2 regions of the Pseudomonas sp. GW821-FHT07F05 genome follow, and region 2 is predicted to be linked to the other one. Evidence: predicted binding sites of a transcription regulator. Region 2 holds the regulator's gene; the other holds the start of a gene.
The links. The regulator FliA, encoded in region 2, starts transcription of late flagellar genes. The targets are predictions, from matches to a motif close to CTAAAGTTTNNNNNNNNNNNGCCGNTAA.
Positions count from the first base shown of each region.

Region 1 (4,625 bases), on a different contig from region 2:
CGCGGGCTTTTTGCTTTCAGCGCTTTGTATCTGTCAGCAACGCCCGCCTGCCTCGGTGCAGCTCAGACAATCGGCTGTGCTGCGCGGAACAGCAGAACGACGCCTTCGAGCCTGAGCGTCACATCGCGAAAATGCATGCGCAAATGCGCTTCGAAACCGGCCTGGGTGTCGTGGCTGTTTCCGAAGATGCCTTTCTTGTTGTAGACCGCCATCAGCTTGCGGCCAAAGCCATTGTGACCCGCCTCGTCCCCCAGAATAGTCGCGCCAAACAACACGCCGTCCGGGTTCAGGTTGTGCTTGAGGTGAGCGAAGATCGCCGCCTTGGCGTCCAGCGGGCCCGGCAGGCAATGCAGCAGGTAAAACAGCGATATCGAATCGAAGCGCTCGTTTCCGGGTATCGGCGTCATCACGTCATGCTGGAGGGTGCGCGTGTCTGGCCGGCCGATCCTGCGCTTGGCGGCGGCGAGGCTGCTCGGGTTGAGGTCCATCAGGGTGATTCGGGTGTTCGGCGGCAGCTTGGCTTTCGCCAGGTAGTAACCCGTGCCGACGCCAATATCCAGATGATGAGCACGTACGTTGGCGCGGAAGAACGGCAACAGCACGTCATCGGTCGGGCAACGCCAGGCATACCGGTTGGAAATGCCCAGCACCCACGCGTCGTACAACGCTAACGTCAGGGGCGAATAAACCGCCGCACCCGCGGCACTGCTGTCGGTCATGGAAAAATCCCTACGGCGATGGGTATCGAAATACGGTGAGAAAGCGACAAATCTTATACGTCGCCTGGCTTTCGTCTTTCAACCCACACCCCATGCGCACCCGTGAAAACGTGCGCGCTGATCGCCCTCGTGCCTTGCTTGCGCGGCTTACCCCAGCTGGAATCTCGCGGTGTTGTCGCTCAAGGCCCTGCTGCCTTTGGTCAGGGTGTCTGCAGCCTGATTGACCGCACGCGCGCCGTCCAGCAAACGGCCTGCAGCCTGATCCACCTGTTGGATGTTGCCACTGACCTCGTCCGCCGTTGCGGCCTGCTCTTCAACCGCGGTGGCGATCTGTGCCAGCGTGTCGGTGACGATCTGCACGGCGCTGGCAATCTCTTCCAGCCGCTCGCCCAGCCCGGTCACCGACTGCGCATCACTCACCGCCTGGCCACACGCCGCTTCCATCAGGCTGACGGCTTGGCTGACGGTCGAGCGCAAGCTGTCCACGGTCCCGGCAATTTGCGCGGTCGACGCCTGGGTCCGCTGGGACAAACTGCGCACTTCGTCAGCGACCACGGCGAAGCCACGGCCCTGCTCGCCCGCACGCGCCGCCTCGATGGCGGCATTGAGCGCCAGCAGATTGGTCTGTTCGGCGATGCCGCGAATGGTGTCGACCACAGACTGAATTTGCTGGCCCTGCTCGCTGACCTTGCTCAGCGCGTTGGCGGTGTCGGTGAGTTTCTGGTTCAACTGCTGAATGCTCGCGGTGGTGCGCTGACTGTCGCGGCTGCTGTCCTCGGCGATGCGTCGGGTGGCCTGAGCGCTGCCGGACGCCGCTTCACAGCTGCGGGCAACGCCCATGGAAGTCGCGGCGAGCTCAGTAGCCGCCGCTGCAATCTGGCTGATCTGCTGTTGTTGATCTTCGACTTCGTTGAGCGTGCTGCCGGACTGCGCATTGAGGGTTAGCACCGCAGAGCCCAATTGCTGGGTTTCGTGGTTGACGCCCAGCAGACTGGTGCGCAGTTGCACCACGGCAACGTTGAGCGCGGTGCTAATGGCAGCCAGTTCGTCACGCCCTTCAACGGCGACCTCGACGCACAAGTTGCCGTCACGCAGGGACTCGGCCAAGGTCGTGATGCCTTTGGCGCTGCGCTGAATCGACGCCTGGAGGCACATGAAGAGGTACAGCGCCGCGAGCGCGAGAATGCTGAATATCGCGGCCACCGGCACAAACTGCTGAGTAGCCTGTTCATGGTAATAATCGAGCCGGCTGGTGAGTGAAGACAGTGACTGCTTGCGCAGGGCCGCCAGTCCGTCGCTGACGTTATCGACGCTGCGTTCGAAGCCGGCCGGGTCGAGCTTGATGCTGCCGCCGAACACACCGTCGTCGAGCACTTTCAGTTCGGTATCGAGGCGCTGAAGACTGTCTTCATACTGACGCGTCCAGACCTCCATACCCGGGTAAGCCTTTGCTTTTAGCGAGCCTACTGCTTTGACCAACTGATCGCGGGCGTCGCCGATGCGACTGCGCAGGTCGCGCATCTGAAGACGGCTTTGCAACGAGAACTGTCCGGACGCGATCGACGACTGGCCGATACTCGCCATGCGCCCTACCCGCTCGACAAGGTCCGGCGCCTGCTGCGTCGCGATCTGCATCAGCAAGTAGGTTTCAAGCCAGGGGTCTAGGATCAAGCCGCTGTCCATGGCGATCTGTTCGCGCAGGCTCTGCAGCGCTGTAAGAGCGGATGTGAAGCGGTCGTAGCCGTCCGGCCACCAGCCGACCGCCCGCAAGGATTCCGAATCCATGCCTTTGACCGAGGCCTGCAGCGCTTGATACCGGGTCATGATGTCCGCGCTGGCGTTCTGTGCCTTGAGTTCATCACCCAGGGAAGCCAGGGACCGGTTCAGGTCAGGGTTCGCAGCATCCAGCGCGCTCATGGCTGCCTTCGCGGCCGGCGTTGGATCATGAAGAATGTCGGCCGCCTTCCAGCGCGCAGCGCGATTGCGCTGGGCCGTCAGTTGCACATCCAGCGCATCGAGGGCCATGAGCTGACGCACGCCGGCTTGTTCCTGGGAAATCACCGCCAGCTTGCTGCGGTAATCCTGGCCGATCATCCACAGGCTGCCGGCAAGCGGCAAAATAAACAGAAAGAAGAGCACCTGAAACTTGCGTGCGAACCCGAGACGTCCGAGCAGGCGGATGCCTGGCGACAAAAGACTCTGCATAGCCGACTACTCCTCACCGACAAACGCTGCATGACAAATGATCGTCGCTGCGCTGCCTTACATTCTTACCGGCAAAATGCCATGTCTGTGTTTTGAAAACGATAACCGCCCATCTTTTGAACAAGGGAAGCGTTTGGGCCTATCGAAGTCTGCTGCCGCTTCCATCTATAACGGCAGCGTTGCGGCAGGCATAAGCAAGAACCGGACCGATAGCACGAAGCCATCAAACCGGGCACAAGCCCGAGGACGGTGCAGGATAGGTGCGCGAAAGTGGGGCAAAAGCACTCAGCGCCGAGTTAGAAACTGTCACCGACGTGCAGGGATGAGGAATGGCTGAAGGGCCGCGAGGCTAACCGATTGATCGTGTGGATAAATTTTTTCAAAGAGACGCTTGACACATCTCCGATCTGAGCGAATAATGCGCGCCACTTGGCTACATAGCTCAGTTGGTTAGAGCATAGCATTCATAATGCTGGGGTCCGGGGTTCAAGTCCCTGTGTAGCCACCAAGTACCTCAACAAAGCCCGCCTTGTGCGGGCTTTGTTGTTTCTGGCTTTCCGTGGCTAAAGTGGGATCCCAATACGCCGATAGCCCTGTACTGCATCTCGCAGGGCACGGAGGCAATATGAAGAAGATCGCTATCGCTGGACTGGTCGCTCTGCTTTCCATCGTTTCACTCTCCGCGTCGGCGTGTCCGAAAGGCACCCATCCGACAGGCGGGACGGGCTCTCACCACAAAGGCGGGACCTGCGTATAAGACCAGCCCGGCAATTGCCGGGCTTTTTGATGCTGTGGTCTAGTCTGAGGCGTCCAACGCCAATCTTCCTGTGGTCCGGGTGCAAGCGGCAATCCGTGACAACCGCGCCCTCGTCCAATAGATTACGCCCCTCGAAACGCCCCGAGCTTTTCGCGCCTCAACCCCAGTTAACGAAGCAGTGGATGTTCAATGTCTGATTCCCATACCGATCCGGCGGCAAACGCCGTGTCGTCGAAGCAAGCCTACGAAGAAGCCATCAACCTTTCACAACACGTGCCACAGGCCAAAACCATCAGCGAGATGGTGCTCGACGCTTTCCAGAGTGCCAAGGAAAGCGACCAGATTCGCGATCTGCGCCTGGCCATACGCGCCGCCCATGACCGATTCGATGATGACCAGGCCTACGAACTGATGGGTCAGCTTAAACAGCTCAAGGACGCCGAAGCCGCTGACATGGCCGCGCTCGAAGACCTGAGCGCGAAGTTTCCGATCAGCCGGATTCTCTCCAGCTATAAAGACGATCCGAGTTTTCAGGAGCTCGTCTACAGCCTGGCGTTGAAGGTACTGAACCAGACCCATCAAGCGGTCAGCAACCCGAGTGGCGGCAAGGGCAAAGCGACGCGGCCGAAGAAGGAAGCCGAGGTTTTCGTCATCAGCAAGGACGGCGCCAGCGTCACCCTGCCCCTGCGCACGCCGCGCTCCAAAGCCAACGCTGACCGCGAAGCCTATGAATTCCTCGGGTTCTCGTTCATCGGTGAAGGCGATGAAGCCGAACTGCAGAGCGAAGTGTTCGTGGACAAGGACGGCAACCAGCAGCCCGCCACGCGCAAAAACATCGTCAGCGCGATCCAGCAGCAGACGGCGTTTGAAGGGTTCAGCGCCGTTCAGCAATAAGCGGCAGCAATACGCTCGGCCCTAAGCCGGGCGACAAGCTCAACACCAGG
Region 1 covers NZ_JBWKQL010000001.1:20,298-24,922, reverse strand. The annotation lists gene AC07RO_RS00130 (class I SAM-dependent methyltransferase) at 63-719, opposite strand; gene AC07RO_RS00125 (methyl-accepting chemotaxis protein) at 867-2,924, opposite strand; tRNA gene AC07RO_RS00120 (tRNA-Met) at 3,356-3,432, shown strand; gene AC07RO_RS00115 (hypothetical protein) at 3,871-4,575, shown strand.
Region 1: the regulator FliA is predicted to act here: its motif matches at 3,092-3,119, upstream of AC07RO_RS00125 (methyl-accepting chemotaxis protein).

Region 2 (4,625 bases):
CCGTGCAACTGATCCAGCAGCGACTCGAATTCGTCGTCAGTGATTTCGTCACTGGCCGGTGCGGCAGACGGCGTCACAGCCGCCGGCGGTTGCACCGCATCAACGGCGAACTGGCCTTTGCCATGCAACTGATCGAGGAGTGATTCGAATTCGGCGTCAGTGATTTCATCGCTGGCCGCCGTGCCAGCCGGTGCAGCGGAAGCCGCTGCTGCCGGCGCTGCTGCAACGGGTGCCGCGGCAACAGGCGCAGACGGAGCCGGTGCAGGAGCACCTGCCGCTTGCGCCTTGACGGCGTTGAGCGAATCCAGCAGCTGTTCGAATTCCAGATCGGTGATGTCTTCGGACGGCGCTTCAGCGACCGGCTCTTCAACCACCACCGGTGCCGCAGCGATTTCTTCTGCCGAGGCTGGCTCGGCCAGGCGAGCCAGCGCGGCCAGCAATTCAGGCGTGGCCGGGGTGACGGCAGAACGCTCGCGCACCTGACCGAACATGCTGTTTACGGTGTCGAGTGCTTCGAGCACCACGTCCATGAGCTCCGAGTCGACGCGACGCTCACCCTTGCGCAGGATGTCGAACACGTTCTCGGCGATGTGACAGCATTCAACCAGCTCGTTGAGCTGGAGGAAGCCGGCGCCCCCTTTTACAGTGTGAAAACCGCGAAAAATTGCATTGAGCAGGTCCGCATCGTCAGGCCGGCTTTCCAGCTCGACCAACTGCTCTGACAACAGCTCGAGAATCTCGCCGGCCTCTACCAGAAAATCCTGAAGGATTTCTTCATCGGCGCCGAAGCTCATTGGGGGGTGCTCCTAAAATTAACCGTCAAACCGATCCGGAGGCTGCACTGACGGCCTGCGCGCATTGCTTTCGTCGAAGCATTGGCGCGCGGGTCCAGCAGCCACTTTCACAGAAAACCTGAAGTCCGAGACAGAATGACCGAATCAGAATCCGAGGCTGGATAGCAGATCGTCAACATCATCCTGTCCGGATACAACGTCTTCACGTTTATCGGCATGAATCTGCGGACCTTCACCCTTGGAGTGAAGTTTTTCTTGTTCTTTTTGCTGACGGAACATTTCCTGGTCGTGCTCGATGCCCGCGAAGCGGTCCACCTGGCTCGCCATGAGCACCAGCTTGAGCAGATTGCGCTCGACTTCCGTGACCAGCGTGGTCACGCGCTTGATCACCTGACCGGTGAGGTCCTGGTAATCCTGGGCCAGCAGAATGTCGTTCAGGTGCGCAGAGACCTCGGTGGTCTCCTTCTCGCTGCGGGTCAGGAACACATCGACGCGGCGGGCCAGATCACGAAACTCTTCGGCGCTGATCTCGCGGCGCATGAAGCGTCCCCAATCGGCGCTCAACGACTTGGCGTCTTCAGTGAGCCCGTGCATCAACGGCGTGCTCAGTTCTACCAGATCCATGGTCCGGTTCGCCGCGTTTTCAGTCAGCCTGACGACGTACGACAGCCGCTCGGTGGCGTCGGTGATCTGGGAGACCTCCTCGGCCTGCGGCATGTTCGGGTCGATCTGGAAGTTGACGATCGCGCTGTGCAGCTCGCGCGTCAGTTTGCCGACTTCCTGATACAGGCCGCGGTCGCGGGTCTGGTTAAGCTCATGGATCAGTTGCACGGCATCGCCGAACTTGCCTTTTTCAAGGCTCGCGACCAGCTCTTGTGCGTGTTTCTTCAGGGTTGACTCAAAGTCACCCATTGTCGAATCTTTGGAATCCATAGCGCCCTCGCAGCGGACATCAGCTATTGACGCGCTCGAATATCTTTTCGATTTTTTCTTTGAGCACTTGCGCGGTGAACGGCTTCACCACGTAGCCGTTCACACCGGCCTGAGCGGCTTCGATGATCTGCTCGCGCTTGGCTTCGGCAGTGACCATCAGCACCGGCAGGCTGCGCAGACGCTCGTCGGCACGCACCTGACGCAACAGGTCGATGCCGGACATGCCCGGCATGTTCCAGTCAGTGACGAGGAAGTCAAAAGCGCCGCTTTGCAGCATCGGCAATGCGGTGAGTCCGTCATCTGCTTCGGCCGTGTTGGTGAACCCAAGGTCACGCAACAGGTTTTTTATGATCCGCCGCATCGTTGAGAAGTCATCAACGATGAGGATTTTCATGTTCTTGTCCAATTCGACCTCCAAGCAGTCTTTAACGCGTTCAGCACCTGAACGCGCGTTCAATCAATACCGGCTGTGCCGAACATCAAGAGGGGGTGGAATCGACCGGAACAAGCGCAGCGAAACCGGATCATCTACGACCCGGTTCGACCGACTCCTGCCGTGTCTCATTTGCTTCCCGCTCACGTCTTGCACAGCCGGTCTTACACGCAACACGCAGGCCTCGCGGCCTGCGCCTGATTCACGAACGTGCGCGCCACTCGCCAAGACGACCGCGCAACCGCGCCGCGCATTGACTGTGCAGCTGGCTGACCCGCGACTCGCTGACCCCCAGGACCTCACCGATTTCCTTGAGGTTCAGCTCTTCGTCGTAGTACAGCGACAACACCAGGCGTTCACGTTCGGGCAAGTTGGCAATGGCCTCGGCCAGCGCAGCCTGGAAGCGCTCGTCTTCCAGATCCCGCGACGGTTCGAGGGACTGGCTCGCGCCGTCCTCGTGCAGCCCTTCGTGTTCGCCGTCCTGCAACAGGTCGTCGAAACTGAACAGGCGGCTGCCCAGGGTATCGTTCAAAATCCCGTAGTAATCGTCGAGACTCATTTCAAGTTCGGCAGCAACCTCGTGATCTTTAGCGTCACGGCCGGTTTTTGCTTCGATTGCACGAATCGCGTCACTGACCATGCGCGTGTTGCGGTGGACCGAGCGCGGCGCCCAGTCCCCCTTGCGCACTTCGTCGAGCATCGCACCACGGATACGAATACCCGCGTACGTCTCGAAGCTGGCCCCTTTGGTGGAGTCGTATTTGGTCGAGACTTCGAGCAAGCCAATCATGCCCGCCTGGATCAAATCCTCGACCTGCACGCTGGCCGGCAGACGCGCCAGCAAGTGGTAGGCGATTCGTTTGACCAGCGGGGCATAACGCTCGATCAGCTCATACTGGGAGTCTTTGGACGATTTGCTGTACATGCGATAGCCACTTGCTGTCATGAGACGGGCCCTGCGCTGGTTTGATGCACGAGGCGTTCTACGAAAAATTCCAGGTGGCCGCGCGGGTTCGCCGGGAGCGGCCAGGTGTCGACTTTCTGCGCGATGGCCTTGAACGCCAGGGCACATTTGGAACGCGGAAACGCTTCGTACACGGCGCGCTGTTTCTGCACGGCCTTGCGTACGCATTCGTCGTACGGCACGGCGCCCACATACTGCAGGGCCACGTCGAGAAAACGGTCGGTGACTTTGGTCAGCTTGGCGAAGAGGTTGCGTCCTTCCTGCGGGCTCTGGGCCATGTTGGCCAGGACGCGGAAGCGGTTCATGCCGTAATCGCGGTTGAGCAGTTTGATCAGGGCATAGGCGTCGGTGATCGATGTGGGCTCGTCGCACACCACCAGCAGCACTTCCTGGGCCGCGCGGACGAAGCTCACCACCGACTCGCCGATGCCGGCGGCGGTATCGATGACCAGCACATCGAGATTGTCGCCAATGTCACTGAACGCCTGAATCAGCCCGGCATGCTGCGCCGGGGTCAGGTGGACCATGCTCTGGGTGCCCGATGCCGCCGGCACGATGCGTACACCGCCCGGGCCTTGCAGCAAGACATCGCGCAGCTCGCACCGCCCTTCGATGACATCAGCGAGGGTGCGTTTGGGGGTCAGACCCAACAATACGTCGACGTTGGCCAGACCCAGATCGGCGTCCAGCAGCATGACGCGACGTCCCAGCTCGGCCAGTGCCAGTGAAAGATTCACTGAAACGTTGGTCTTGCCTACGCCACCTTTGCCACCGGTCACCGCGATAACCTGTACGGGATGCATGCTGCCCATGTTAATTGTTTACCTTGTCTTGCTTAGACCTAAGCCACATGTCGGGCTGCACGTTCAGTGTCTGAACAATGCCTGGCAGACCATCGATGCAGGAAAATTCCACTGTCATTTTCTTCACCTAGCCCGCGCGCTTGCCGGTGCTGTGATAAAGATCCGCAAACATATCCGCCATCGCTTCCTCGCTTGGCTCCTCCTGCATCTGCACGCTGACAGCCCGGCTCACCAATTGGTGCCGACGCGGCAAATGCAGATCATCCGGTATCCGTGGGCCATCGGTGAGATAGGCCACAGGCAGTTCGTGTGTCACGGCCAGGCTGAGCACTTCGCCCAGGCTGGCCGTTTCGTCGAGCTTGGTCAGGATGCACCCGGCCAGGCCGCAACGTTTGTAACTGTGATAAGCCGCTGACAGCACCTGCTTCTGGCTGGTCGTCGCCAGCACCAGGTAGTTGCGCGCCTTGATGCCACGCCCGGCGAGGGTTTCCAGTTGCAGACGCAGGGCCGGATCGCTGGCTTGCAGGCCGGCGGTGTCGATCAACACCACGCGCTTGCGCAACAGCGGCTCCAGCGCCTGTGCCAGGGACTGGCCCGGGTCGACGTGGGTGACCGGTACATTGAGGATCCGGCCCAGGGTTTTCAGTTGCTCCTGAGCGCCAATGCGGAAACTGTCCATGCTCACCAGCGCGATATTT
Region 2 covers NZ_JBWKQL010000004.1:18,661-23,285, reverse strand. The annotation lists gene AC07RO_RS11370 (chemotaxis protein CheA) at 1-794, opposite strand, end outside; gene AC07RO_RS11365 (protein phosphatase CheZ) at 939-1,727, opposite strand; gene AC07RO_RS11360 (chemotaxis response regulator CheY) at 1,747-2,121, opposite strand; gene fliA (RNA polymerase sigma factor FliA) at 2,363-3,106, opposite strand; gene fleN (flagellar synthesis regulator FleN) at 3,103-3,936, opposite strand; gene flhF (flagellar biosynthesis GTPase FlhF) at 4,055-4,625, opposite strand, start outside.